Regions from separate parts of the Bittarella sp. HCP28S3_D9 genome, predicted to be linked through region 3. Evidence: predicted binding sites of a transcription regulator. Region 3 holds the regulator's gene; each other region holds the start of a gene.
What was found. Region 3 encodes Rex, which represses fermentation and respiration genes when NADH is low (regulators of the CRP and FNR family bind a similar motif). Its sites were predicted from a motif close to ATTGTTAANNNNTTAACAAT; they were not measured.
Positions count from the first base shown of each region.

Region 1: a site for Rex is predicted at 6,502-6,521, ahead of ACTNAU_RS01470 ((2Fe-2S) ferredoxin domain-containing protein). Genes of this name have one in related genera too.
Region 2: a site for Rex is predicted at 2,223-2,242, ahead of ACTNAU_RS02920 (phosphoglycerate kinase). Genes of this name have one in related genera too.

Region 1 is NZ_JBQHTP010000002.1:3,067-12,838, forward strand. Features, by position in the region: gene ACTNAU_RS01440 (RNA polymerase sigma factor) at 1-109, shown strand, start outside; gene ACTNAU_RS01445 (CarD family transcriptional regulator) at 301-828, shown strand; gene ACTNAU_RS01450 (pentapeptide repeat-containing protein) at 1,549-2,415, opposite strand; gene ACTNAU_RS01455 (PadR family transcriptional regulator) at 2,437-2,766, opposite strand; gene ACTNAU_RS01460 (SpoIIE family protein phosphatase) at 3,169-4,341, opposite strand; gene ACTNAU_RS01465 ([Fe-Fe] hydrogenase large subunit C-terminal domain-containing protein) at 4,338-6,044, opposite strand; gene ACTNAU_RS01470 ((2Fe-2S) ferredoxin domain-containing protein) at 6,049-6,303, opposite strand; gene ACTNAU_RS01475 (hypothetical protein) at 6,564-6,836, shown strand; gene ACTNAU_RS01480 (4Fe-4S dicluster domain-containing protein) at 6,844-8,328, shown strand; gene ACTNAU_RS01485 (nucleoside hydrolase) at 8,949-9,772, shown strand, end outside.
Region 2 is NZ_JBQHTP010000003.1:23,438-33,209, forward strand. Features, by position in the region: gene ACTNAU_RS02900 (pyridoxamine kinase) at 1-28, shown strand, start outside; gene ACTNAU_RS02905 (ECF transporter S component) at 85-648, shown strand; gene ACTNAU_RS02910 (tRNA (cytidine(34)-2'-O)-methyltransferase) at 676-1,182, shown strand; gene ACTNAU_RS02915 (DegV family protein) at 1,227-2,096, shown strand; gene ACTNAU_RS02920 (phosphoglycerate kinase) at 2,273-3,463, shown strand; gene tpiA (triose-phosphate isomerase) at 3,605-4,372, shown strand; gene gpmI (2,3-bisphosphoglycerate-independent phosphoglycerate mutase) at 4,455-5,969, shown strand; gene ACTNAU_RS02935 (lipopolysaccharide biosynthesis protein) at 6,040-7,530, opposite strand; gene ACTNAU_RS02940 (hypothetical protein) at 7,622-8,113, opposite strand; gene ACTNAU_RS02945 (hypothetical protein) at 8,115-8,915, opposite strand; gene ACTNAU_RS02950 (O-antigen polysaccharide polymerase Wzy family protein) at 8,894-9,772, opposite strand, start outside.
Region 3 is NZ_JBQHTP010000010.1:61,827-71,598, forward strand. Features, by position in the region: gene ACTNAU_RS07070 (aconitate hydratase) at 1-1,236, shown strand, start outside; gene ACTNAU_RS07075 (isocitrate/isopropylmalate family dehydrogenase) at 1,233-2,396, shown strand; gene ACTNAU_RS07080 (redox-sensing transcriptional repressor Rex) at 2,412-3,068, shown strand; gene deoD (purine-nucleoside phosphorylase) at 3,143-3,853, opposite strand; gene pap (polyphosphate:AMP phosphotransferase) at 4,126-5,619, shown strand; gene ACTNAU_RS07095 (flavodoxin family protein) at 5,679-6,227, opposite strand; gene ACTNAU_RS07100 (M20 family metallopeptidase) at 6,385-7,833, shown strand; gene ACTNAU_RS07105 (ATP-binding cassette domain-containing protein) at 7,903-8,568, opposite strand; gene ACTNAU_RS07110 (ABC transporter permease) at 8,569-9,252, opposite strand; gene ACTNAU_RS07115 (ABC transporter substrate-binding protein) at 9,338-9,772, opposite strand, start outside.

The sequences.
Region 1 (9,772 bases), on a different contig from region 3:
CGAGGTGGTCTTTTCCGCCCCCGGCGGCCGCTACACCCTCGCCGTCTCCGACCGGGCGGGCAACCGCTCCACCGGCCCGGTGACCCTCTCCTTTCCCGAAGGGGAATAGGCGTTTTCCCCTGTTTTTGGGCCGCCGCAGAGAATGTGCACTTTTTCGCTACCATCGGCGGCTGAAACGTGGTAAAATAGAGTTGGGAAAGCGCGCCGTTTCGGCCTGGGCGACAGTCCGGCTGCCGGGGGGCGCGCTTTGGCGCAGCCCGAAGGGGGCTCGCCTGGCCCGTTCGGAGAAAAGGAGAGACCATGTTTCAAATTGGGGAGTACGTTGTTTACGAGAACACCGGCGTCTGCCGGGTGGAGAAGGTGGGCCCGCCGGTCGGCATCCCCGTGTCCGACAAGGAGCGGCTCTACTACGAGCTCTCCCCTGTGCGGGGCACGGGCACCATCTTCATCCCGGTGGATGCCGGGGCCTTCATGCGGCCCATCATCACCCGGGAGGAGGGGCTGGCCCTGTTGGCAAAACTGCCCCAGCTGCGGGCGGAGCCCTGTGCCGACCGGGACCAGCGCACCCTGGCCGAGCACTACCACAGCTTCTTCGAGTCCCACGACTGCGAGGACTTGGCGCGGCTGATCTACTCCATCCGCTCCAAGAGCGAGGAGACCCTCGCCCAGGGCAAAAAGCCGGGCAAGGTGGACTTACAGTACCAAAAGCGGGCGGAGGAACTGCTCTGTGAAGAGCTGGCCACCGCCCTCGGCACCACCTTCGAGGAGATCGAAGCCGCCATCCAGGACGAGTTTGAGGGCGTCCCCAGCGGGGATGCCGCCCAGTAAGAAATAGACGGGAAGACAAAAGAGAGGAGAGCGGACGCCGCCCTGCATGGGTGCGCCCGCTCTCTTTTTTTGCCGTGTACCTCCCCACCGCCGCCGGCAGGGGCGACCTGCCCCCTACCGGCAGCCCCAGGCTGGAGCCGCTCCGCCCCGCGCGCAGCCCCACCGGGGAGCGAACACCGGCCCACCCCCAGATGTCGGTTGGGGCCGTACGGCTGCACAAGTCGCGCGGCCGCAAGGGGGGGGGGGGGGGGACCTCTGTCCCCGCCCTCTTGCAGGCGGCAGCAGGCCGCCCTTCCGTCCACTCGGGCCGCCGCCCCCAGTCGACCGCGCCTGGACGGGTCGCACTCCGCCTTCTCCCGCAACGGGCCGTTTCACCCCGCCCTTTCGGCAGCCGCAGGGAGTGAAATTCGAGCGCACCCCGCACACAGAGAGCGGGGACGACCTCCCCCACTCCGCGCCCGCACAAAAAAGCGGCCGCCGCAGGCGAACCGGCAATTTTGCCGTCAAACACCCCACCCGCGCCGCCCGTTCAACCGCTGGAAAGGCCGCCCCCGGCAAGGGCAGCCGGACGCCCGTCCACAGGGCGGCAGTCCCCCGGCGGTCCCGGCCCTCCAACCCTCGGCAAGGCCGTCTCCCTCGCCTGCAAACGCCTTCCAGTCCACGGGGGCAGTCCGCCCCGCGCGCGGCCCCAACGGGGAGCGGGCAACGGCCCGCCGCCCTTTACAGGCAGATGGCCCCGGTCAGGTTTGCCCCCACCCCCCGCAGGGAGTTGTAGGTCAATTTGTCCATCTGCGCGCCGTCAAAACAGATGGTCTTGATGGCGGTGTAGTACTTGTTGGTCAGGGCAAAGGGCGGCTGAAAGGAGACGCTTTGCAAGACCGCCCCCCGGAAGGAGGTTCGCTTCAGATCCGCCCGGCCCAGCGAAACCCCGCGGAAGGTGACCCCCTCAAAGGAGAGCCCCCGCAGGCCGGCGCCCTGAAAGTCGCCCCCCTCGACCACACAGCCGTCCCACTCGGCCCCGCGCAGGTCGGACATCGAGAAGCTGCAGTCCACCAGCCGGGTCTGCCCAAACCGCGTCCCGCCCAGGTCGGACTTGTCAAAGCGGGTGCGCACCAACACAGCCCCGCGGAAGCTGGCCTCCCGCAAATCGAGGACGGTGAAGTTGCAGTCGGTGAGGTCGGCCCGGTCGAAGTTGGCCCCCCGCAGGCTGCTGGCCTTAAAGGAGCCGCCGGTCAGGTCGGCCCCCGAAAAATCAGCCCCCTTGAGGTCGCTGCTGTCAAACTTCCCCCCGCGCAGGGCGAGCCCGGAAAAGTCGCTGTCCCGCAGCGAGCTGGCGCTGAAGTGGTTCAGCACCTGCCGCCGCAGGGCGCCGGTGAGCGCGGCCATCTCGCCCAGGGTCTCCTCGATGTCGCCGATGCTGTCGAGGGTCTCGACCAGGGCGGTGGCCTCGTCCTTGCCCTGGGCCACCAGCTCGTCAAATCGCTCGTCCAAATCGGCCAGGAGGTCGCTCTTGAGCTCCTGGGCGCTCTCCGCCCCGGTGTAGGGGGCGAAGAGACCGTCTATATAGGCGCTGATTTTTTCCTTCATATCGCCACTCTCCTTTTCTCTTTAAAGCAGGTTTTCCAAAACGCGCTTGGCGTATTCCCAATTGCCCTTGTTGCGGGCATAGGTCTCCCTGCCCTTCTCGGTGATTTGAAAGTATTTGCGGCGCCCGCCGCGGCTCTCGTCCCCCCAGTACCAGGTGATGTCGCCGTCCGCCTCCAACCGGCGGAGGCTGGAGTACAGGGTGGCCTCTTTGAGCTGGTACTGTCCGCCTGACCGCTCGCCGATCTGCTTGATCATCTCGTAGCCGTAGCGGTCGCCCTCGGTGAGGAGCCGCAAAATCACGGTGTCGGTGTGGCCCCGCAGCAGGTCGGATGTCAATTTGTTCTCGCCCACAAGCTCACCTCCTGTCCCCATCATACAGCACAGTACTGTGTCTGTCAATGTACTTTGTCAGATTGCTATCCTTTTCCAGCTCCCGCCGACCAGACCGGCGCAACCGCCGTGGGAGGGGCGGCCCGCACCGGCCCCCAAAAGAGCAGCGCCGGCGCATCCCCCCAAGGGGCGTCGACCCCTTCATCGCACTTGCCCCACCGCCAGCGGACCAGCCGTTTAGGGCGCCATCTCGCGCCATCTGTCGCCCAAAGGGTCCCCTCCTGTTTGTCCCCTCGGCCCCCCTTCTCTCGGGAGGCCCCGCATCCGACTCCCCCGGCAAAACCGGGGATCTTGGGCGCAAAAGCCACCAAAAAAGGGGGGCGGCAGAGGCCCGATCGCCCCTGCCGCCCCCCATCTCGGCGGTCAAAAATACTCGATGGTGACCCGCTTGCCGGTCTTGCGGAGCTCCTCCGCCAGCTCGCCGATCAGGCTGAATTTCAGCCCCAGGGAGACGGGCATCCCCGGGTTCTGGTGCGCCTCGTTGAGGGCCTGCCCCACCAGAAAGTGCACCTCGGTGGACTCCTCCATCAGCACCCTCGTCAGCTTGGTGGCGCCGTCTTTTTTCTTGTAGTTGATCAGCTCGTGCTCCCCCCCGGTCTCGTTGAGTTCGCGGATGTTCTCCAGCGCCTTGCGCAGGGTGAGCACCCCCTCGGTCACCAGGTCGACCCCGGGGAGGAGGGCGGTGGGCGGCAGGGCCGGGTTGTCGTAGTCCAGCAGTACCTTCAGCTCCCGCCCGGTGACCCGGCTGACGATCTGCGAGGTGGTGCCGCCGCAGACCACCTTCAGCCCCTTGGAGTACATCAGCCGGTTGACCACCGTGGCGTCCAGCTCCTTCTTGGCGGGGGGGCCCACCATCACGGTGACCGCCCGCCCCTCCCGAAAGCGGATGGCGCAGACGGTGGAGTCGTCCCCCGGCTTGTTCATGTACAGGGTGTTGACGGTGGAGACCATCTTCTTGGCCATCACCCGGGGGGAGATGTCCTTCTCCATGGCCTCCTCGGCGTACTTGACGATGTTGTCGTACTGCCAGCCCAGATCCAGCAGGGAGCCGACCCCGGCGTGGACCACCCCGTCGGAAAACATCACCAGCATGTCGTCCACCTGGGCCTGAAAGGAGGAGGTGTAGATGATCTTCCCGTCGATCTCCACCACCTCCCGCTCCAGCTCCATCAACTTGCCGTCGCGAAAGTAGATGATGAGGGGGTTGTCAAACTCGGCGGTGTAGATCCAGCCGTCGGGCTTGACCTTGACGATGGTGAAGGTGGAGTAGGCCAGCCCCCGCTCAGAGCACTTGGGCAGGGTGGAGGCGATGGTCTCGACGCACTCGGTGAGCTTGGCCCCCTCGGCCATCATGGTGGCGATGATCTTGCTGGTGAGGGTGGAGAGGATGTTGGCCTTGACCCCGCTGCCCAATCCGTCGGCCAGCACGGCGTAGAAGCCGCCCCCCTGGTCGCGGATGAACTCCACCTTGTCGCCGCACAGCTCCTCGCCGTAGTGGTTGATGCTCTCATAGGCGGCGTCGGCAAAGAATTTCATAGGGCACCGTCCTCCCCCTGTTCCATGCTCTTTTTCAGGCTGGTGAGGGCCACCTTGGTCTCGGCGGTGGTCTCCCCCAGCAGGGAGGCGATCTCCTGGGCCACCCGCATCTGCTTGTCAATGACCTTCTGGGCGGTGTCCACGGTGTGCATCCGCAGGGCCTCCAGCTTTTTCTTGTTCTCGTTCTCGGCGGTCATGTCCTTCATGAAGACGATGAACATCCGGTTCTCGCGGATGTAGATCACCGTCTCCTCCACGCTGACGCCCTCGCCCACCACCACTTCGTTCTTCATGGCCGGGCGGCCGCTCTCCCTGGCGCGGTCAAAGGTGTCGTCGCCGAAAAACTCGGGGATGATCTGGCCGACGGCGCTCTCCCGGCGCAGCCCCATCATCTCCTCGGCGGCGGGGTTCAGGTCCAGCACCTCCAGCTCCTCGGTCAGGGCGATGGTGCCGTTGGGGGAGTGCTGAATGACAGTGGAGGAGATGTTCTCCGCCTTCTCCCGCAGGTAGGGCAGGCACATGTTGACGTCGGCCTTCCCCCGGTAGACGGCAATGGCCTTGTCCCGGCAGGTCTCGTAGCCGCAGCCGCCGCAGTTGAGCTCCTGCTCGGGACTGGTCTTGCCGATCTGGGCGAGGATGGCGCGGATCTCCTCCTCGGTAGGGATGGGCTCGGCTTTGGGGGCCCCCCGGAAGAGCCGCAGGTGATCCAGTTCACAGGCGGCCGAGGGGGCGGGCCGGGCGTCCCGGGGCTTGGGCTGGTCGTCGATCTCCATCCGCCCGCGGAAGCTGGAGATCCCCGCCCGGCGCATCACCGGGCCGCCCAGGCAGGCCCCGGCGCACATGTTGGCCTCGATGAAGAGGCCGGTGGGGCGCTCGCTCTCCAGCCAGGAGAAGAGCTCCATGCAGTTTTCCACCCCGTCGACGCAGACCTTGCGGTAGTGGCCGTAGCTCTCCGGCTCGATGCTCTTGAGGATGCCGCTGGGCTTGGGGTAGAGGCGGCTGACCGGGTGGGCGGTGCCCACCGCCTCCCCGTCGGCCTCCCCCTGGGGGGCCCCCTCGATGAGGGCGCGCAGGGCGTTGAAGCTCAGGGCGTAGTCCACGTCCCCCCCGGCCAGGGGGTCCATGGCCTCCTCCTTCTTGGCCAGGCAGGGGCCGATGAAGACCACGTGGATGTTCTGGCCGTATTTCGCCTTCATCATCTTGGCGTGGGCCATCATGGGGGAGTAGACCGGGGCCAGCCACTGGGCGATGGCCGGGTAGTGGCGCTCGACCATCATCACCACCGAGGGGCAGGCCGTGGCGATGATGTTCTCCATCTCGCCGGCGGCCATCAGCTGGGCGTAGGCGCGGGAGGTCTCGTAGGCGCCCACGGCGGTCTCCTCCACCCCGGCAAAGCCCACGGCCTTGAGGGCGGCCGAGAGCTGCTCAAAGGTGAGGTCGGTGAAGTAGCTCTTGTAAGAGGGGGCCAGGGTCACGTAGACCGGGTCGGGCCCCTTCAGCAGCTCCAGCACCTTGGGCCGGTGGTCGGTGGTGAAGCGGGCGTTTTGCGGGCAGACGTCCACGCAGGTGCCGCAGAGGACGCACTCGTCCTCGATGATCTGCACCTTCCCGCCCGAAAAGGAGATGGCCTTGATGGGGCAGTGCCGGATGCACTTGTAGCAGTTTTGGCAGTTTCCCTCGTTGAGTTTGATGATGCTGCTCACCGTTTTATTCCTCCTCTACCTTGGGCAGTACGTACTGGTAAAAAATGTCGCTGGCGTTGGCAAACCCCACATGGGAGATGGGCTCGTCGTCCACCTGCATGGAGATGCCGTCCAAACAGCGCCCCATGCAAAACGAGGCCTTGAGGGCCACCTTGTCCTCCAGCCCCCGCTCCTTGATGATCTCCTGAAAGGTCTTGATGACCTGGTAGGAGCCCTTCATGTGGCAGGAACTGCCCACACAGACTGTCACTGTAACCATCGTCTCTCTGCGCCTCCTCGCGTCAAACTGCCGGCCCCGCCGCCCCGCCGGGCAGGGGGGAGGGCATGACTTCTCTATTTTATCTATTATACACGATTGCGCAGGGCGGGAAAAGGCCGCGTTCCTGCCAAAATCGGGTGGAAAAACTGTCGATAAATGCTATTGAAATGGCGGTATGGCCAGTGTATAATAGGTTAGATTGTTAATTCGGTATCAAGCCGCCCAACCCGCAAACCAAATAAGAGCAGGAGTGAACAAAGGTGAAAACGATGAAATCCATCCGTGTGGTCGTCTGCGTTTGCACCCAGTGCATCATGAATGGCGCCATGGACATCATTGAGTCGGTGGAGAGCCTGAAAAAGCTCAAGTACGAGATGCGCCACGGGGTAAAAATCGAGGTGGAGACCCAGGTCTGCCACACCGAGCACGACCACAGCCAGGTCTGTCCGGTGGTCTTTGTGGACGGCCAGCAGATCGAAAAGGCCACCAATGAAGAGGTCATGACACGCATTTTATCGATTGTGAGGAAGTGATTGCAACGTGAGAGGAGTTTACACACCCGTCACCAAAATTCGCCGCCAGATCTTTACCGAGATCGCCCGGCTCGCCTTTGAGGGGTGGAGCCATGAAAAGGTAGAGGAGCTGCCCTACAAGATCATCTCGGGCGAAATTCCCCAATACCGCGACAGCGTCTTCAAAGAGCGGGCCATCGTCGGCGAGCGGCTGCGGCTGGCCATGGGCCTGCCCCTGCGCGACATCAACGACAACGCCCCCATCTCCAAGGGCCTCAGCGACGACATGCTCATCAACCAGGCCTACGAGCTGCCGCTGATCAACGTCATCCCCTTTGCCTGCAACGCCTGCCCTGAGACCTCCTACATGGTCACCGACAACTGCCGCCACTGCCTGGCCCACCCCTGCGTGTCGGTCTGCCCGGTGTCGGCCATCCAGTTCACCGCCGAGGGGACGGTCATCGACCAGGACAAGTGCCTCAAGTGCGGCCGCTGCAAAGAGGTCTGCCCGTACAGCGCCATCGTCAAGTACGACCGCCCCTGCGCCGCCGCCTGCGGGGTAAAGGCCATCGGCAGCGACCACCTGGGCCGCGCCAAGATCGACTACGACAAGTGCGTGGCCTGCGGCCAGTGCATCGTCTCCTGCCCCTTCGGCGCCATCACCGACAAGTCCCAGCTCTTCCAGCTGGCCACCGCCCTCAAAGAGGGGGTGCCGGTGGTGGCCGAGGTGGCCCCCTCCTTTGTGGGCCAGTTCGGTCCGGCCGCCACCCCCGACAAGGTGAAGGCCGCCCTCAAACTCATCGGCTTTGCCGACGTGGTGGAGGTGGGCTGGGGCGCCGACCGGGGCACCGTGGAAGAGGTGCACCACTACGCCAAGCACGTGGCCACCGGGGAGGCCCGGTTCCTGGCCACCTCCTGCTGCCCGGCCTGGTCGGTCATGGCCAAAAACGAGTTCCCCGAGATCTCCCAGTACCTGTCCCAGGCCTACACCCCCATGGTGGAAACCGCCCGCCACGTCAAAAAGACCCACCCGGACCACAAGGTGGCCTTCATCGGCCCCTGCTCCGCCAAAAAGCTGGAGGCCATGCGCCGCACCATCCGCAGCGACGTGGACTACGTCATCACCTTTGAAGAGCTGATGGGGATGTTCGCCGCCAAGGACGTGGACTTCGGCGAGATCGAGGGCGAGCCCTTCGCCGACGCCGCCCCCGAGGGGCGGGGCTACGCCGTCTCCGGCGGGGTCGCCGGGGCCATCGCCAGCGGGGTGCACAAACTCTACCCCGAGGTGGAGGTCAAGATGGACCGGGCCGAGGGCCTGGCCAACTGCAAAAAGATGCTGGCCATCGCCAAGGCCGGCAAGCGCGAGGGCTACCTGATGGAGGGGATGGCCTGTGTCGGCGGCTGTGTCGCCGGCCCCGGCACCCTGCAGCCCATCAACAAGGCCACCGCCGCCGTCAACAAGTTCAAGGCCGAGTCCCCCATCGACCTCTTTGAAGGGGAAGAGGGCCAGTAGACCCCATCCGGGCAAACGCCCGCCAACAGGATAGGACCCACCAGAGAGCCGGTTCCCGGGCAGCGCCCGGGCCGGCTCTCTTTTTTGCGCCCCTTTTGCCTTTCTCTTCTGCTTCTCCCCCTCCCCTCTCCTTCGCCCCCTTTCTCAAGCGCCCAAAACCCGCCACCCGCCCTTCTCGGCCCCCTCCCTGCCCTGCCAAGCCGGCAACCCCCGCCTGCTGCCGGTATTTTGGCAAGGCGGCGCTCCCCTCCCCCGCCCCTTCCGCGCCCGAAACACCCTCTCCTTCGCCATCCCTCTCCAGGGGTGCAGCACCGCCCTCTCCCCTCAAATTCCCCTCTTTCTCGCTCCCCCTGGCCGGGGCGGAGAAGTCTCCCCTCTCCGACGCCCTCCCGCCAAGGGGAGCGCCGTCCCCCCCTTCCCTCAAGCCGCCGCTCTCCCTCACCCGGCGCCTCCCCCCAAGGCGGCAAACTGCCCGCCTCTTTCGTTAAATCGCGCAAGAATAACTGCAATGTTTGTCTATTTCTTAGGGCAATTGTCCTTCCCCCGGAGGGGGAGAGCGCCTATACTTGGGGTAAACAGGAGGGAAACCCCCTCCACAACAGCGACAGGAGGAAGGTTCTATGGACAAGCGGAAAGTCATTCTCGACGTGGACACCGGCGCGGACGACGCGGTGGCCATCATGCTGGCCCTGTTGGCCCCCGAGCTGGAGGTCATCGGCATCTGCTCGGTCAACGGCAACCGGGAGGTCCGCCTCACCACCGACAACACCCTGCGGGTGCTCGACTTGCTGGGCCGGGGCGAGGTGCCGGTCTACCGGGGCTGCGAGTACCCCATGGTCTCCACCCTCAAACCGGGGCGCAAGCCCAACATCCCCTGGCGGGAGGGGATGATGACCGGCGTCGAGGCCCTGGTGCACGGCGACCACCTGGAGATCCCCGAGACCGACCTCAAGGAGCAGGAGGAGTGCGCGGTCAGCTACCTGGTGCACGCCCTGAAAAACGCCAAAGAGAAGATCACCCTCATCCCCGTCGGCCCCCTGACCAATATCGGCATGGCCCTGCGGGTGGCCCCGGAGATCGCCGAGAACATCGAGGAGATCATGATCATGGGCGGGGGCTTCCTCACCAACAACTCCTCCGCCGTGTCCGAGTACAACGTCTGGGTCGACCCCGAGGCGGCCGAGATCGTGATGCAGTCGGGCTGCAAGATCACCTGGGTGCCCCTGGACGCCACCCACGAGTGCTACCTCACCACCGAGGACGCCGCCGAGATCCGCAAGCTGGGCACCAAGACCGCCGACGCGGTGGCCGCCATCATCGAAAAGCGCACCAGGGGCTACTCCAACGACGTGGACATGAAGGAGTACTCCGGCGCGCCGGTACACGACGCCCTGGCCGTCTGCGCCCTGCTGGACCCCACCGTCCTCACCGAGGTGGAGGAGGT
Region 2 (9,772 bases), on a different contig from region 3:
GGGCCCCTCTCGGGCCGAACCCTTTTAGCATTCCCGGCCGCGGGGCGGCCAAACCCTATCTCTGCACGAAAAGAAGGAGTAAAAATGAAGCGCAAGAGTTCGATCTACACCGTGACCCTGGTGGGGCTGATGGGGGCCATGTGCTTTGTGGCCACCTTTTTGCACATCGACATCCCCACCCCGCTGGGCAAGACCATGATCCACCTGGGCAACGTGATGTGCCTGCTGTCGGGGATGATCCTCGGCCCCCTGAAGGGCGGCCTCTCGGCCGGCTTGGGCTCGGCGGTCTACGACCTGTTCGACCCGGCCTACATCGCCGAGTCGCCCATCACCTTTTTGATGAAATTCGCCATGGGCGCCACCTGCGGCGCCATCGCCAAGCGGGGCGGCAAGGGCAGCCGCGCCGCCGGGGCCGTTGTCGGCGCCGGGCTGTACGTGGTCCTCTACACCGTCAAAAATATCCTCATGGGGACCCTGCTCCAGGGCAAGATGCTCGACTCAGTGCTGGTGGCCGCGGGGACCAAGGCCCTCACCTCGGGGGTCAACGCGATCATCGCGGTGGTGGTCTCGCTGCTGCTCTACTCGCTGCTGGAGCCCATCCTCAAAAAGGCCGGCATCTTTGAACGGCTGGGGAAGACGGGCGACTGATTTGCCGAGAGGAGAGGAGGGCCGGCCATGGCTGAGCTGAACATCGTGCTGGTGGAACCGCAGATCCCACAAAACACCGGAAACATCGCCCGCACCTGCGCGGCGACCAACGCCCGGCTCCACCTGGTGGGGCCGCTGGGCTTTCAGATCGACGACAAAAAACTCAAGCGGGCAGGGTTGGACTATTGGCATCTGCTGGACATCCGCCACTACGACGGCTGGGCGGACTTCGCCGCCCAGAACGAGGGCCCCTTTTACTACTTCACCACCAAGGGGCAGGCCGTCCACAGCGACGTGGCCTACCCGGACGGCTGCTACCTGGTCTTTGGCCGGGAGGACGCCGGGCTGCCCGAAGAGCTGCTCTTCGCCCACCCCGACACCTGCGTCCGGCTGCCGATGCTGGCGGCGGCGCGGAGCCTGAACCTGTCAAACACGGTGGCCATCGGGGTGTACGAAGTCCTGCGCCAGTGGGGCTATCCCACCCTGCACTCGCAGGGAAAGCTGACCCGCTACAACTGGGAGGACGCCCGCTAGGCCCCCTCCTCACCACAAGAACCGATTGCGAAAGGTTGTGCCAAATGGAAAAACTGCTGATCCTCACCGACACCGCTTGCGACATCCCCCAGGAGACTGCCGAGGAGCTGGGCATCCGCATCCTCCCCATCCCCCTCGAGGTGGACGGGATGGGGTATTTGGAGGGAGTGGACTTCACCAAGGAGGAGTTCTACGGCGTGCTCGACCGCTGCGTCAAGATCCCCACCACCAGCCACATCCCCGCCCACCAGTTTTTGGAAGAGTACGAGCGGGCCGCCCAGGAGGGGTACACCCACGTGATCCACGTGACCATCAACTCCAAGGGCTCGAACATGTACCAGGCGGCCCTGCAGGCCAAGGCCATGTTCAAAGAGGAGCCCGACGCGCCGCAGATGAAGATCAAGGTCATCGACTCCAAGACCTACTCCCTGGGCTACGGCTTCCCGGTGACCGAGGCGGCGCGGATGGTGCAAAAAGGGGTGGGCTACGCCGCGGTGCGGGACTACCTGTTGGACTGGTTTGACACCGCCGAGGTCTACTTTTCGGTCTACACCCTCCAATTTGCCAAAAAGTCGGGGCGCATCAGCTGCGCGGCCGCCTTTGTGGGCGAGCTGCTGGGGCTGCGGCCCATCCTCCAGATCTCCCAGGGGGAGATGAACATCGTGGAGAAGGTGCGGGGGGACGCCAACATCATCCCCGGCCTCTGCCGCTGGGCCGAGAAGCGGATGGCCGAGCGCAGCCCCTTTGTGGTCATCAGCGGGGAGCTGGACGCCCCCGGGGACGAGCTGACCGAGCAGTTGGAGAAGAAATTCCGCTACAGCTGCTCCGGCCGCTACAAGGCCGGGGCCAGCATCGCCATCAACGCGGGGCCCAAGGTGGTAGGAGTGCTGGTCAAGGGCGCCAAAAAGCGGTGAGTCCGGGCTCCCGGGATCCCCGAAAAAAGCCCCTCTTTCGAGGGGAAAACCGCCTTGAAAAGCCCACTGATATCGTGTAAAATAGAAAAGGACCAGCCTGCCCCGGCGGGCAGCCCTGTATCTCGGTTTGTTTTTTTATTCACAATAAAAAGAAAAGACGAAAGGGTGGCAAACACATGACCTCTCTGAACAAAAAGACCATTGAAGACATCGATGTAGCCGGCAAGAAGGTTCTCGCCCGCTGCGACTTCAACGTTCCCCTGAAAGACGGCGTCATCACCAATGACAAGCGGATCGTCGCCGCGCTCCCCACCATCAAATACCTGGTGGACCAGGGCGCCAAGGTGATCCTCTGCTCCCATCTGGGCCGTCCCAAAGAGGGCTGGGAGCCCGAGTTCTCCCTGGCCCCGGTGGCCGCCCGCCTCAGCGAGCTGCTGGGCAAAGAGGTCAAGATGGCCAAAGACGTCATCGGCGACGACGCCAAGAAACTGGCCTCCGAGCTGAAAGACGGCGACGTGATGCTGCTTGAAAACGTGCGCTACCACAAAGAGGAGAAGAAGAACGACCCCGCCTTCGCCAAAGAGCTGGCCTCTCTGGCCGACGTCTACGTCAACGACGCCTTCGGCGCGGCCCACCGGGCCCACGCCTCCACCGCCGGCGTGGCCGAGTACCTGCCCGCCGTCTGCGGCTACCTGATCCAGAAGGAGATCAACTTCATGGGCGGCGCCCTGGAGAACCCCAAGCGCCCGCTGGTCGCCATCCTGGGCGGCGCCAAGGTCTCTGACAAGATTGGCGTCATCAACAACCTCCTCGAAAAGGTCGACACCCTGATCGTGGGCGGCGGCATGGCCTACACCTTCTTCAAGGCCAAGGGCTTCACCATCGGCGACTCCCTCTGCGAGGACGACAAGGTCGAGCTGGCCAAAGAGATGATGGCCAAAGCCGAGGCCAAGGGCGTCAAGTTCCTGCTGCCCATCGACAACCAGGTGGGCGACCACTTTGCCGAGGACTGCGGCAAGAAGCTGGTGGACTCCGACAACATCCCCGACGGCTGGATGGGCATGGACATCGGCCCCAAGAGCATCGCCCTCTTCTGCGACGCCGTGAAAGACGCCGGCACCGTGATTTGGAACGGGCCCATGGGCGTGTTTGAGTTTGCCCCGTTCGCCGACGGCACCCTGGAGATCGCCAAGGCCGTGGCCGACAGCGGCGCCATCTCCATCATCGGCGGCGGCGACTCGGTGGCGGCTGTCACCAAGTTGGGCTTTGCCGACAAGATGAGCCACATCTCCACCGGCGGCGGCGCCTCCCTCGAGTTCCTGGAGGGCAAAGAGCTGCCGGGCATCGCCTGCCTCAACGACAAATAAATCGACGAGTAGCCCGCCGCTCGCTGCGGCGGGGGAGCACCGCGGCCCAACCGGCCGGCTTGTGCTGTGCGAAGAGATGGCACGAGGGGTTTCCTTCGTGCCATTTTCACAGAGGAAAACCGCCAGAAAGGAATTTGCTGTATGAATAAGAACCTGCGCACCCCGGTCATCGCCGGGAACTGGAAGATGAACAAAAACCGCGCCGAGGCCAAGGCCCTGTTGGAGGAGCTCTGCCCCCTGGTGAAAGGCGCCGACTGCGGCGTGGTGGTCTGCGTGCCCTTCACCGATTTGGAGACCGCCCTGGCCGCCACCGCCGGCACCAACGTCAAGGTGGGCGCCCAGAACTGCCACTTTGAGAAGTCCGGCGCCTTCACCGGCGAAATCGCCGCGGACATGCTCGCCGAGATGGGGGTCGAGTACGTAGTGCTGGGTCACAGCGAGCGCCGCCAGTACTTTGCCGAGACCGACGAGACGGTCAACCTGCGCACCAAGGCCGCCCTGGCCGCCGGGCTAAAGCCCATCGTCTGCGTGGGCGAGCTGCTGGCCCAAAGGGAGCAGGGCATCACCGCCGAGGTGGTGGCGCTGCAGACCAAAATCGCCCTGCAGGGGATCGACGCCGATGGCCTGCGGTCCATCATCATCGCCTACGAGCCGGTCTGGGCCATCGGCACCGGCAAGACCGCCACTGCCGAGCAGGCCGGCGAGGTCTGCGCCGTCATCCGCGCCACCGTGGCCGGGCTCTACGGCGAAGAGGCCGCCAGCCACCTGGTGGTGCAGTACGGCGGCTCGATGAACGCCGGCAACGCCGCTGAATTGCTGGCCCAGCCCGACGTGGACGGCGGCCTGATCGGCGGCGCCTCCCTGAAGGCCGACGCCTTCAGCCAGATCGTGGAGGCCGCCAGCAAATAGATCCCCCACAGGGAAAGCAACAACCCGCGGATTGCGGCCACGCCGACGGCGCGGCCGCAATCCATTGAAAAGGAGCGCAACTATGAAAAAACCTCTGGCCCTCATCATCATGGACGGCTTTGGCATCAACGGCAGCGATTACGGCAACGCCATCAAAGCCGCCAAGACCCCCAACCTGGACAAGATCTTCTCCACTTACCCCACCACCGAGATCGGCGCCTCCGGCATGGACGTGGGCCTGCCGGACGGGCAGATGGGCAACAGCGAGGTGGGACACACCAACATCGGCGCCGGGCGGATCGTCTACCAGGAGCTGACCCGGATCACCAAGTCCATCGCCGACGGCGACTTCTTTGAAAACGAGGCCCTGGTGGGCGCCATGGACAACTGCCTGCAAAAGGGCAGCGCCCTGCACGTGATGGGGCTGCTCTCGGACGGCGGGGTCCACAGCCACAACGAGCACCTCTACGCCATCATCGAGCTGGCCAAGAAGAAGGGCCTCAAAGAGGTCTGGGTCCACTGCTTCATGGACGGGCGGGACGTGCCCCCCTCCTCCGGCGCTGACTACGTGAAGGCCCTGGACGAGAAGCTGCGGGAAATCGGCGTGGGCAAGATCGCCACCATCATGGGCCGCTACTACGCCATGGACCGCGACAACCGCTGGGAGCGGGTGGAGAAGGCCTACCAGGCCATGGTGGACGCCAAAGGGGTCGCTGCCGACGCCCTGGAAGTGATGCCCAACTCCTACAAGGACGAGGTGACCGACGAGTTCGTGGTGCCCGCCGTCTGCACCGGCTACACCGGGATGAACGCCGGCGACTCGGTGATCTTCTTCAACTTCCGCCCCGACCGGGCGCGGGAGATCACCCGCACCCTGGTGGACGAGAAATTTGACGGCTTTGCCCGCGCCAAGGGCTGCTTCCCCCTCTACTACGTCTGCATGACCCAGTACGACGCCACCATGCCCGGGGTCCATGTGGCCTTTAAGCCCCAGTCTCTGGCCAACACCTTTGGCGAGTACATCTCCCAGAAGGGGCTGACCCAGCTGCGGATCGCCGAGACCGAGAAGTACGCCCACGTCACCTTCTTCTTCAACGGTGGAGTGGAAAAGGTCTGTGAAGGGGAGGACCGGGCCCTGATCAACTCGCCCAAGGTCGCCACCTACGACCTGCAGCCCGAGATGAGTGAGCCGGAGGTCACTAAAGAGGCCCTGGCCCGGATCGCCTCGGACAAGTACGACGTGATCATCCTCAACTACGCCAACTGCGACATGGTCGGCCACACCGGTGTCTTCGACGCGGCCGTCAAGGCGGTCGAGGCGGTGGACGACGGCGTGGGCCAGCTGGTGGACGCCATCCTGCAAAAGGGCGGCGCGGTGCTGCTGACTGCCGATCACGGCAATGCCGACAAGCTCTACGACACCGACGGGTCCCCCTTCACCGCCCACACCACCAACCCGGTGCCCTTTGCGGTGATCGGCTGCGGCGACTGCAAGCTGCGGGAGGGCGGCCGCCTGGCGGACATCGCCCCCACCATGTTAAAGATTTTGGAGCTGCCCCAGCCCGAAGAGATGACCGGGGAGAGCATCATTCTGTAAATCCTTTCAAATAAAAAACTGGCCGTCGCCATGGCGACGGCCAGTTTTTTATTTTGGGGAAAGTCCACTCTTAAGCAGACTGCTTTCTCTTTTTCAGCGCCTCTTTGAACTGGGAGAGCAACCCTGTGGTCGTGCGGAACAGATACTGGAACTCGTCTGTCCTATAAAACAAAGCCAGGTTGATAACATTGGGGACGAGCAGACAGATAACTGCATAGACGACTAGGGTCGCAAATCGTCCCATGACAGGCAGGAGGGAGCAAAGGCCCTGTGTCGCCAACAGCGAGCCAAAGGTAATGCCCGCATAGAGCACATATCTCTGATAATAGGTCTTGACACTTTGGAAAAAGACATTTTTGTAGATGATATAGGGATGAGTCCAGAAAGGGATGATGAACATCTCGATGAGGTTTGCCATCAGCACCCCGTTGACCCCAAAGGGCTTGACCAGGATGATACCCATAATGACGTTGATGGCCGCCTCGACCAGGGGCAGGTACTGATCGGGCCGGTAAATCCCCGCACTGGTGCGGACCATCTGCACCGACTGCCGCATTCCCATAATGTAAAAATACAGAGTGAGCAGGGCCAACGTGTCGAGGGGAAAGACGCCGTTCTCCCCGATCCAAAGGCGGACAAAGGGAGTCGCCAGGGTAAAGAAGGAGACGGTGAAGAAGGAGTAGATGAGATAATTCATAAAGTAGAGGGATTTAAAGTTTTTATAGGACTTTTCTGTTGAGGTAGTATTCATCAGGTTGCCAAAGCTGGCGATGATGCCGGTGAACACCTGATCGGAGATGCGAAACAGCCCATTGACAATCATCATGTAGTTGCTGTACAGGCCGCTGGCAAGACTGCCGGCGCCATTGATGATGATCATACTGGAGGTGGAGTTGAGACTGAATCCGCCAATTTTGTGGAAGAGAAGCGCCTTGATGTTTTTGAAAAGCCCTTTGCGCTCTCTCTCATCCATCTCCACTGTGGTCTTGAGGTCGATGTGCGGGTAGTGTTTGCGGTACCAGAGGGCAATGAAGACGTTCTCTAGAGCCGTGCAGGTCACCTTAATGATCAGATAGAGGAAATAGGAGTGAAACAGGGTCAAACTGGTCACTTGAAGGATACAGGAGACCAGCTGGCCCCCTGTGTGCGCCAGGGTGTTGACATAGTTTTTCTGATCGGCAATGAACATGGCCCGCTTGTGAGCGAAGAGATAGGACGCCAGTACGTCAAAAACGTACATCATGAACATGGCGCCCAGCCAGGGCTTCGAGTAGTCCTCGGTCACCAGGAAGGGGACGATAAAGGCGGCGACAAACCCACAGCCCAAAACCACCGAGGCGATGATGCTGTATGCCTTTTTATAAAACTTCAGCAAAACGGCAATCTGGGAATAGTTCTTTTCCGCAATGGGTTTGTACAGCTTGTAGACAATGCCGGTTCCGATCCCCATTTCGACAATGCCCAACATGGAGACGACGTTTAGAAACATCCCCTCAATGCCTGCAATGCTCAATCCCAGCTGGCGGGAAAACACCGCCCGGGTGAGAAATGAGTTGAGCATTAAAAAGACATAGGAAAAGCAACTGACAAGAATATTGACAAATGAATTTTTTGATCTCACACTGCACCGCCTTCTCTCTGTACCAAAACGGTCATCGGTAGGTGACGACTCCACACACCTGAACGGCTTCCTGTTTCAGCAGGGCCAGGCAGCGCTCGAACGAATCGTGCTTGGTCGAACCGTACTTTTCGATGAAGACGACCCCGTCTGTCAGGCGGGCAGCCTCCACCGCATTGGCAAAGAGGGCGAGGGGTGGGACATCCAACAGATAGCAGGTCTCCGCATTCTCTGCCAAGAACTGCTTTAATCCCGCCAAATCGGCGATCTGCTCGACACCGGGAACGGGTTGAGCCAGCGACTCCTTCCCGTCGGTGAATCGAATCAGGCGAACACCCTGACTCTCCAACCGCTCTCCCAGGTCGAGGAAAACCTGCTCTTTCTCGCTTTGCAGCCGGGTGCTGGTGGTGACCGCTAGACAGCGCGCCTCCTTCTCCCGGTAAAACTGCAAAATCTGGTTGGCGGCAAACTGCCTGCTCTCTGCCAGTTTTTCCTCTCTGGTCAGACGGACGCGTCTCTGTACCATCTCAAACCCCTCCTCTGTCGCCCTTCAACTTGGGCAATTCTCCCAAGACAGGCACGTCATACATCTGAAAATCGCTTTTGCGGTTGATTGTCGGGAAGAACAGGGCGATGCCCATCACGGCAATGATTGCAACTGCGGCACCGGCAATGCCAAAGACCACGGTATATTTAACAAACCCCGTCTTGCTAAAGGCGTTGCTCTTTTCGCGAAGTTGCAGCGTCTCGCTATCCGATTTTACCGTTTTGATGTGCTGCAGCTGGGCAAAGTCAAAGTCGTTGTTCGCCTGGTTGACATAGTTGTAATACCCCTGAGAAACCGCCTTGACAAAATCGGTGTCCACCGAAGTGATGGAAACGGTGATCAGATAGCTGTCTTTGACCTGCTCGACTTTCACCAGGTTTTTCAGGGCCTGGTGTTTCTCTACCGCCCCGTCGGGGTTGACAGCGCGAAGCTGCTTTTCCATCTTCTCTTTGCCCACAATTTCCTCGGCAGAGGTAACCACGTAATCAAGACAGACATCAGAAGTCAGAATGGCAGTATAGCTCTTGGTATAGTCCAATTGCATTGCGCTTAGGGAGGAGGTCGACAAGCCCTTGCTCTGGTAGGCCCTATCGCTGAGCTTTACGTAATAGGTGATGGTCTCGTTGTACTGGCCGGGCACTGTCTGCCCCGTGACCCGCTTGGGGTTGCCGGATAGGGCCAGGCCGCCCAGCAGTCCAGTCACTAGGGCGATCGCAATAATCAGAAGCTTGTGCTTCCAGATGGTATAAAACGCATCTTTCAAGCCGAATCTCTCAAACATCTCGTGTCTTTCCTCCTATTTGTCAAATACTCTGCCTGCATATATGGCAGCTGGCGATACGACTTCGCACATAAACTTCCTACAATATAGCAAAATACCACCGCTACCCAAAACCGCGGAGTGATGATAAACTCTATCCAGCCCGTGGCAGAATCGCGGGGGACCAAAAACAAAGTTGTGGCGGCCATCCAGCCCAAGACAGAGCGAAAGCCACCCTGGTAGATGAGGTACACCAGATATCCCAGGGCAACGCCGAGCAGAATGCCAAACAAGAACATTCCAACGTAGCCAAAGTCGGCATAGGTCTCTAGAATATAAGAGGAGCCCCAACCCTCGCCCTCTAGATAGGTGTCTTTGGCCACATAGGACATACTGTGGGCAAAACTGTTTCCGTACACGGCCTTGTAGACACTGTTGCTCTCCCCCAACGGGGTGGCGCCAAATAGGGCCTGTGCAATGGTGCCATGCTGAAACTCGTCAATAAACCCGCCAAAAGTATAGCACTTGGGGACCACATTCGGCAAATTGGGGAGAGCCAAAAAGGCCATACAGAGCACATCAAAGGACACCCCTTGCCGGTAGATGAGTTCGACCAGGGCGGAAAACAGTCCCATCCGCTCTACCTGCACGTCGGCCCGGATAAAATTGTACATGGCCAAAAAGATAATGGCCGCGGGGATGGCCAATACGATGGCCGTCTTCTCAAACCGCCCAATCCACTTCTCCCGGGGATACTTTTGCAGCACATCCCGGATATAGTAATAGAGCAGGGCAAAGAGCAGGTTGAGGACAATGGGGTTTCTCGCGCCGATGATGAGCATCGGCACCGCAGAGAGCACATACAGGACCAGGGGGAA
Region 3 (9,772 bases):
CGCGAGGGGGATTTCACCCCCCTCGCCCCCGACGCCGACGCCCGCTACGACCGGGTGCTCACCATCGACCTGGGGGCGCTGGAGCCCCTGGCCGCCTGCCCCCACAGCCCCGACAACGTCAAGCCGGTCGGGGCGCTGGGCGGCATCCCGGTAGACCAGGTCTGCATCGGCTCCTGCACCAACTCCTCCCTCTACGACATGCTCAAGGTAGCCCGCATCCTCAAGGGGAAGACGGTGCACCCCAACGTCAGCCTCACCATCTCCCCGGGGTCCAAGCAGGTCTTCACCATGCTGGCGGAAAACGGCGCCCTGGCCGACATGATCGCCGCCGGCGCCCGGGTGCTGGAATGCGCCTGCGGCCCCTGCATCGGGATGGGCCAATCCCCCAAGTCGGGCGGGGTCTCCCTGCGCACCTTCAACCGCAACTTTGAGGGGCGCAGCGGCACCGCCGACGCCCAGGTCTACCTGGTCAGCCCCGAGACGGCCGCCTGGTCGGCCCTACAGGGGGTCATCAGCGACCCTACCGAAATCGGCGACCTGGGGGGGATCGAGATGCCCGCCCGCTTTTTGGTCAACGACAACCTGTTGGTCGCCCCCGCCGCCCCCGAAGAGGCCGGCGCGGTGGAGGTGGTGCGCGGCCCCAACATCAAGCCCTACCCCAAGACCGAACCCCTCTGCGACCACCTGAAAAAAGAGGTGGTGCTGAAGGTGGGGGACAACATCACCACCGACCACATCATGCCCGCCGGGGCCAAGGTCCTCCCCTACCGCTCCAACGTCCCCAAAATCAGCGAGTTCTGCTTCACCGCCTGCGACCCCGACTTCCCCGCCCGCTGCAAGGAAAAACAGGGCGGCATCATCGTCGGCGGCCAGAACTACGGCCAGGGTTCCTCCCGCGAGCACGCCGCCCTCGCCCCCCTCTACCTGGGCGTCAAGGCGGTCATCGCCCAGAGCTTTGCCCGCATCCACAAGGCAAACCTGGTCAACGCCGGCATCCTCCCCCTGGAGTTTGCCGACGCGGCGGACTACGAGGCCCTCTCCCTCGGCGACGAGCTGGAGATCGTCGGGCTGATCGACGCCCTGAAAGAGGGCGGCCGACTCACCGTCAAAAACAACACCCGCGGCACCCAGTTTGCGGTGCGGGCGGAGCTGTCCGAGCGGCAGGTGGAGATGCTCCTCTGCGGCGGGCTGCTGGACTACACCAAAAAAATGAGCGAAAGGCAGGCAATGAGATGATGGAAGAAAAAATGGTCTCCGCAACCGAACAGTTTGCCAAGGTCTTACAGGGCCAGTTGGAGCGCATCCAGCGGATGAAGGAGCAGGGCGACTTTGTCGATTACAGCGGTCTCGACCAGATCGTGATCGGCGTCTGCGGCGGCGACGGCATTGGTCCCCGCATCACCCACGAGGCCCAGCGGGTCATCTCCTACCTGCTGCAAGACCAGGTGAAGGCCGGCCGGGTGGTCTTTAAAGAGATCGACGGGCTGACCATCGAGAACCGGGTGGCCCAGAACAAGGCCATCCCCGACGACGTGCTGGCCGAACTCAAGGCCTGCCACGTCATCCTCAAGGGGCCCACCACCACCCCCCGCAAGGGCGACCCCTGGCCCAACATCGAAAGCGCCAACGTGGCCATGCGCAAAGAGCTCGACCTCTTTGCCAACGTCCGCCCGGTGAAGGTGCCCGAACAGGGCATCGACTGGACCTTCTTCCGCGAAAACACCGAGGGCGCCTACACCCTGGGCTCGCTGGGGGTCAATGTGGACGAGGACCTGGCGGTGGACTTCACCGTCACCACCACCCAGGGCACCGAGCGCATCGCCCGGCTGGCCTACGACTACGCCCGCAAAAACGGCAAGGGCCGGGTCTCCATCGTCACCAAGGCAAATGTCATCAAGACCACCGACGGCAAGTTTTTGGAGATCTGCCAGAAGGTGGCCCAGGAGTACCCTGAGATCGCCACCGACGACTGGTACATCGACATCATGACCGCCAAGCTGGTGGACGAAAAGCGCCGCCGCGACTTCCGGGTCTTCGTCCTCCCCAACCTCTACGGCGACATCATCACCGACGAGGCGGCCGAGTTCCAGGGCGGCGTCGGCACCGCCGGCAGCGCCAACCTGGGCAAGCGCTACGCCATGTTCGAGGCCATTCACGGCTCCGCCCCCCGGATGGTGAAGGAGGGGCGGGACATCTACGCCGACCCCTGTTCCATGCTGCGGGCCGCCGTCCTGCTGCTCTCCCACATCGGCTACCAGGCCGAGGCGGACAAGTTGGAGCGGGCGCTGGACATCTGCATGTTTGAAGAGAAGAAGATGCACTGCACCGGCCGCGATACCGGCTGCACCTGCGAAGAATTCGGCAACTACGTGATGGACACCATCCAGTCGCTGTAAAAACGGGGTGTTTTTGTGAAAAAGAACGGCGTTTCCCTGTCTGTCATCCGGCGGCTCCCCCGCTACTACCGCTTCCTGGGGGACCTGCTGCAAAACGGGGTGGGGCGCATCTCCTCCAAGGAGCTGTCCCAGAAGATGAACCTCACCGCCTCGCAGATCCGCCAGGACCTCAACTGTTTTGGGGGCTTCGGCCAGCAGGGCTACGGCTACAACATCGAACAGCTCCACCGGGAAATCGGGCGGATCATCGGCGTGGACACCATGCACGACACCATCCTCATCGGCGCGGGCAACCTGGGCAGCGCCATCGCCGCCCATATGAACTTTGAGAAGCGGGGCTTTCGCCTGGCGGGGATCTTCGACTCCGACCCCCAGAAGACCGGCGAGATCATCGCCGGCCTGCCGGTGCGCTCCACCGGCGAGCTGGAGACCTTCTGCCGGGAAAACCACCCCACCATCGCCATCCTCTGTATCCCCAAGACGGCGGCCCCCAAGGTGGCCCCCCAACTGGTGGATCTGGGCATCACCGGGTTTTGGAACTTCAGCCACTACGACCTGCGGGTCGACCACAGCGACGTGGTGGTGGAAAACGTCCACCTGGGGGACAGCCTGCTGACCCTCTGCTACCAGGTGACCCACAACAGGCCGGAGGAGGACGAGGGGGAAAAGTAAGCCCCTTCCCTCCCCCGCCGGCAGGGCGCAAAAAAACAGGTGCGAACGGATCCGCACCTGTTTTTTCTTTGCCGTCAGTCGATGGCGGTGTCCAGCGCCAGCAAAATCATGTCCTTGAGGTTTTTCTCCTTGTCCTCTGCCGAAACGCCCTTGGCCCCCGGCTTGAAGGAGGTCTCGACGATGGACATGACGGTGAGGGCCTTGGCCCCGTAGCGGGCGGCCACGGTGTAAAGGCCCGCCCCCTCCATCTCCGAGGCGATGACCCCGTAGTCGGCCCAGACCTTCTTGTACTCCTCCTTGTTGTCGATGTAGAGGTGGTCGTTGCAGATGGTGTTGCCCACGTAGACCGGCAGTCCCCTCTCCCGGGCGATGTGGTAGCACTTGTCCAGCAGCTCAAAGTCGGCGCAGGGGGCGTAGTGGCCGGGGAAGATGTGGTCGTTGAGGGCGGAGGTGGTGCTGGTCGCCTGGGAGAGGACCAGATCCAGGGCCTTCAGCTTCTCGGAATAGGCGCCGGCGGTCCCCAGGCGGATCATCTTTTTGCAGCCGTAGTCCCGGGCCAGCTCGGTCGCGTAGATGAGGATGGAGGGGATCCCCATGCCGGTGCCCATGACCGACACCCGCTGCCCCTTGTAGGTGCCGGTATAGCCGTACATCCCCCGGATCTCGTTGAAGCAGACGGCGTCCTCCAAATAGGTCTCGGCAATGTGCTTGGCCCGCATCGGGTCCCCGGGGAGGAGGATGTTGGGGGCGATCTCCCCCGCCTTTGCGGCAATGTGCATGCTCATGTCAACAGACAACCCCTTTCGGCTGCGCCTCACGGCGCTTTTTTCCATGATACCGTTCTTTTTTGCCGGTGGCAATCCGCCTTGCCGTGATTTGGCGTTCCCGTGCATTTTCGCCGGGAAATTTGTGTATATTCCCCTCCTCCCTCTGCCGTCGCGGCAGAAAAGGGGCCACCCTCTCCTTTCCCCTTGTATCTAAGAGGCAAAAATGCTAAAATATAGCAAATATACAAAAAAATATTATTCGCTTTTTCAAACGACCAGGAGGTGCCGTCATGCTGGAAAAGGTCAACCTAAAAAAGATCATGATGAAGGAGGAGTACAAGGCCATTGCGGGGCAGCTCAAGCCCCGCCTCTCCGCCTTGCAACAGCAGATGAAGGAGGCCAAGGTGCCGGTCATCATCCTCTTTGAGGGGTGGAGCGCCGCCGGCAAGGGCAGCAAGATTTCCGACGTCATCCTCAACCTGGACCCCCGGGGCTTCAAGGTCTACTCCACCGTCGACCCGGACGAGACCGAGGCCCGCCACCCCTTCCTCTGGCGGTTCTGGCAGAAAATCCCCATCGCCGGGGAGTTCTCCATCTTCGACCGCAGCTGGTACCAAGAGGTGTCCACTGCCCAGCTGGAAAACGCCCTCCCCAAAAAAGAGCTGACCCGCCGCATCGAGGAGATCAACCACTTCGAGCGCACCCTCACCGACAACGGCTACCTGATCATCAAGTTTTTCCTGCACATCAGCCAGAAGGAGCAGAAAAAGCGGCTCTCCGCCCTGGAGGAGAGCAAGGCCACCCGCTGGCGTGTCACCAAGACCGACTGGAAGAGGAACCGCCGCTACGACGACCTCTACCAGATCTACGACCAGATGTTGGAGCAGACCGACACCCCCTGCGCCCCCTGGCATGTGATCGCCAGCGAGGACCGCAACGTGGCCATGGCGGACATCTACCAGACCCTGGTCAAGGAGATCGGTCGGGCCATCGCCCAGCGGCCGGAGCGGGACGCGCAGGCCGCCGCCTACCAGGGCGGCATCCCCGCCAGCCGCTTTCAATTGGTGGAGACCCCAAAACTCTGCGACATCGACCTCAACCGCACCCTGGAGCCCACCACCTATAAAGAAGAATTGAAGAAGTGCCAAGCCAAGCTGAAAAAGCTGCACGGGCTCCTCTACAAGGAGCAGATCCCGGTCATCGTCGCCTACGAGGGGTGGGACGCGGCCGGCAAGGGGGGCAACATCAAGCGGGTGGCCGCCGCCCTCGACCCCCGCGGGTACGAGGTGGTCCCCATCGCCGCCCCCTCCAAGGAGGAGCTGGGCCGCCACTTCCTCTGGCGGTTCTGGACCCGGCTGCCCAAGCGGGGGCACATCACCATCTTTGACCGCACCTGGTACGGGCGGGTGATGGTGGAGCGGGTCGAGGGCTTCTGCACCCCCGCCGACTGGGCCCGGGCCTACGACGAGATCAACGAGTTTGAAAAGGAGCTCACCGACTGGGGCGCCGTCATCGTCAAGTTCTGGCTGCAAATCGACAAGGACGAGCAGCTGCGCCGGTTCGAGGACCGGCAGAACACCCCCGAAAAGCGCTGGAAGATCACCGACGAGGACTGGCGCAACCGGGAGAAGTGGGACCAGCACGAAGCGGCGGTCAACGACATGTTGCAGTTCACCTCCACCGATTTTGCCCCCTGGACGGTGGTGGAGTCAAACGACAAGAAGTTCGCCCGCATCAAGGCCCTGCAGACCCTCATCGCCGCCATTGAAAACCGGCTGAAATAGCGCAAAAAAGCGCGCCGTCCCCGGCAGAACAGCCGGTGCGGCGCGCGCTCTTTTTTCTCTTACCGCTCCCCCAGGGGGCGTCGGCCCATCTCCTCCGCCTGCGACAGGTAGGGGGTGCCCGCCAAATCCTCAGGGGTGTACATCCCCCGGGCGAGCAGCATGCCGCAGTCCTCCCAGTGCAGGTAGCCAAGCACCGCCTGGTAGTGCAGCACCAGCGCCTCCATCACCCCGGGCTCGTCGTCCCCGCTGGCGGCCAACAGCAGTGCCTTTTTGGGGCTCTGCCGCAAGGCGGCGTTGACGGCGTAAAACCGGTCGACGACCGCCTTCAGCTGGGCGCTCATCCCAAAGTAGTAGAGGGGGGTCACAAAGACGACCAGGTCGGCCTCCAGAAGGGCGGGCAGGATCTCCTCCATCCCATCCCCGTGGACACAGCGACCCCCGTTTTTGCGGCAGTGGTCGCAGCCCAGACAGGGGGCGATCTTCATAAAAGCGGTGTCAAAGCGGGTCAGCTGGTGGCCCGCCTCGGCAGCGCCCCGGTCAAAGGCAGACGCCAGGGCGGCGGTGGTCCCCTTCCTGTGGGGACTGCCGGTCAAAAGCAAAATCTTCACAGACAATACACCTCCTGTATCCTATCTTACTCCCGCCGGGGGGCCTTGGCAAGTTCGCCATATCTCCCCGGCCATTTTTGGCGGCCTCTCCTCCCCCCGGGGCCCGCCGTTGGTGCTATAATGGAGGTGATCGAAAGAGAGAAGGAGGAACACCACCATGGACAAATCCGCACTCTGTTCCCATATCGACGGGATGGCCCAGCGCCTGGCCGCCTGGAGCGACGCCGTCTGGGACTGCCCCGAAACCGCCTTTCAGGAGCGCCGGTCCGCCGAGGTCCTCTGCCGGGCGCTGGAGGAGGAGGGGTTCGCCGTCGAGCGAGGGGTCGCCGGCATCGAGACCGCCTTTCTCGGCCGCTGGGGCGAAGGAAAGCCGGTCATCGGCTTTCTGGGGGAATTCGACGCCCTCTCCGGCCTCAGCCAGCAGCCCGACACCTTTGCAAAGGCCCCCCTGTGCGAGGGCGCGCCCGGGCACGGCTGCGGCCACAACCTGCTGGGGGTCGGCTCCCTGGCCGCCGCCTCGGCCGTCAAGGCCTACCTGGCCGAAAACCACCTCCCCGGCACCGTCGTCTACTACGGCTGCCCGGGGGAGGAGGGCGGCTCCGGCAAGGCCTTCATGGCCCGGGACGGGGTCTTTGACGAGTTGGACTGCGCCCTGACCTGGCACCCCGGCGACACCAACGCCGCCAACAGCGCAAGCTCCCTGGCAAATTACCAGATCTGCTACCGCTACTACGGGGTCAGCGCCCACGCCGCCGCCTGCCCCCACCTGGGCCGCAGCGCCCTGGACGCGGTGGAACTGATGAACATCGGGGTGCAGTTTTTGCGCGAGCACATCATCCCCGAGGCCCGCATCCACTACGCCATCACCAACACCGGCGGCTACTCCCCCAACGTGGTGCAGCCCTACTCCGAGGTGCTCTACCTCATCCGCGCCCCCAAGACCGGGCAGGTGCAGGAGATCTACGAGCGGGTGGGCGACATCGCCAAGGGGGCGGCCCTGATGACCGGCACCCGGCTGGAGACCCAGTTCATCAAGGCCTGTTCCAACCTGGTCCCCAACACCCTGCTCACCGAAAAGCTGGACGACAACCTGCGGGAGATCCCCCTCCCCTCCTACACCGAGGAGGAGCGCGCCTATGCCGCCGCCGTGCAGAAGAGCTTTGAGAGCACGTCCGACACCCTGATGGCCATGGCCCAGGCGGCGGGCGCCAAGGGGATCGCCTTTGCCAAGGAGCACGGCGGCCGCCCCATCAACGACTTTGTGGTCCCCAACTTCCACGTCGAGGCGGCCATGCCCGGCTCCACCGACGTGGGGGACGTGAGCTGGGTCTGCCCCACCGCCCAGATCTCGGCAGTCACCATGGCCGCGGGCACGCCGGGCCACTCCTGGCAGCTGGTCGCCCAGGGCAAGAGCTCGATCGCCCACAAGGGGACCCTCTACGCCGGCAAGGTGCTGGCCGGAACGGCCGTCGACCTCATACACCACCCCGAGTGGATCGAGGCGGCCAAGGAGGAGCTGCGCGACCGGCTGGACGGCGGGCACTACATCCCCCCTATCCCCGCCGGGGTCAAGCCCTCTGTCATCGACCCCAGCGCCAAGCGCTAAAACCGAGTTTCACAACAAAAGAACCCGGGCCAGATGGCCCGGGTTCTTTTTTCTTTGGGGGTGCAGGGCTCACTCGGCCAGCATCAGCCGGCGCAGCTCCTCGGCCGAGCGGCCCCGGCTCTGGGGGTCGATGCGCAGGGTCCGGCGCAGCCGCAGTGGGCTCCCCCCCACCAGGATGGCGGTGTCGCAGAGGGCGGCCGCCTCGCCGGGGTCGTGGGTGACCAGCAGGGTCAGTCGGCCGCCGCTGAGGGCCTGCAGGGTCTTTTCGCACTGGCGCTTGCAGGCCATGTCCACCCCCTTGAAGGGTTCGTCCAGCAGGAGGATGTCACTTTCGGAGAGGAGGGCCCGCGCCAGGGCGACCCGGCGGGCCATCCCCCCGCTGAGGGAGCCGGGCAGGCTGTCCAGTTCCCCCGGCATGCAGAGGCGGCGAAGAAGGGCCTCCACCTCCTCCCGGCCCACCGGGCGGCGGGCGGCCAGGGCGATGTTTTGGTAGACGGTGTACCAGGGCAGCAGCCGGTTTTCCTGAAAGACGGCGCTGATGCGGTCAGAAAAGAGGGCGATCTCCCCCCCGTCGGGCTGCAAAAACCCCTGTATCAGGTTGAGGAGGGTGGTCTTGCCGCAGCCCGAGGGGCCGATGACGCCATAGATGCCCTTGTTCTGCAAATCCAGCGAGAAGTCCCGCAGGACCTCCTTCTCCCCCAGCCGCAGGGAGACCTTTTGAAAGGATACCAACATCTATCTGCCCTCCCTCTTCCGCCAGTGCGAACCCAACCGCTCCACCAGCCAGGAAAGCAGCCGCTCCATCCCCACGCTCAGGAGGATGACCACCGCCGTCCAGGCAAAGAGCTTGGGGGTCTCCAGGTAGATTTTGGCGTCGTAGAGCTGCCGGCCGATGGTGCCGCTGACCATCCCCAGCACCTCCGCCGCCACTCCCGCCTTCCAGGCCATCCCCAGGCCGGTCTTGCAGGCGGCCAGAAAATAGGGCATGGCGGATGGCAGGTAGATGTGCCGCCAGAGGCCCACCTGGCCAAAGCCAAAGGTCCGCCCCATCTCCAGCAGCTTGCCGTCGGTCTCCACCAGCCCCTGGTAGACGTTGCCCGCCACCAGGGGGAGGACCATCAGAAAGGAGATGAAGAGGGAGAGGTGGCTGCTCTTGAGCCACACCAGCGCCAGGATGATGAAGGAGGCCACCGGCGTGGCCTTGACGATCCCCAGGGGGACGGCGAAAAAGGCCCGCAGAAAGGTGGATTTCAGCGAGAGGCAGGCCACCAGACAGCCGGCAGCCACCGCCGAGAAAAAGCCCCCCAGGATGCTCGCCAGCGAGCGCAGCACCGTCTGGTAAAAGGCGGGGTCCCCCGCCAGGGAGAGCAGTTCCCGCAGCGTCTCCCCGGGGGAGGCCACCAGCAGCGGCTTGTTCACGGCGCGGGCGGCCAAAAACCAGAGCAAGGCCCACGCCAGTACGGCGCCGACCTTGCTCGCGATGGCCCTTCTCTTTTGGTGTGGGCTAGTTGCCCGCTTTCTCGTAGTAGAGCGCGTCATCAGGAAGTTTTCCCCCTATGGATTTGGCGTCGGCTTTCAAGAGGATTTCGAAGAAACTCTTGACCGACTCCTTCATGGCGGCGCCGTCCAGGTAGACGATGTTGCAGTTGGGGATGGCCTTCTGGGCGACGTCGGCTTTCATGATGTCGTACTTTTCGGTCAGAGCGGCGGTCTCCGCCAGGTTGGTGGCGGTGTACTCGGTCGAGGCCTTGTACTCCTCCAGGAACTTCTCGACCGCCGCGGGGTTTTTCTCCAAAAATTCGGTGCGGACGATGATGCCGCCCATGGGCAGCTCCTTGTCGCCGGTGGTCTTCTTCCACTGCTCGGTGATGTCCAGGGCCACCCGCACGTCGGCGTTTTTCGAGGTGACGGTGGTGACAAAGGGCTCGGGCAGCAGGGC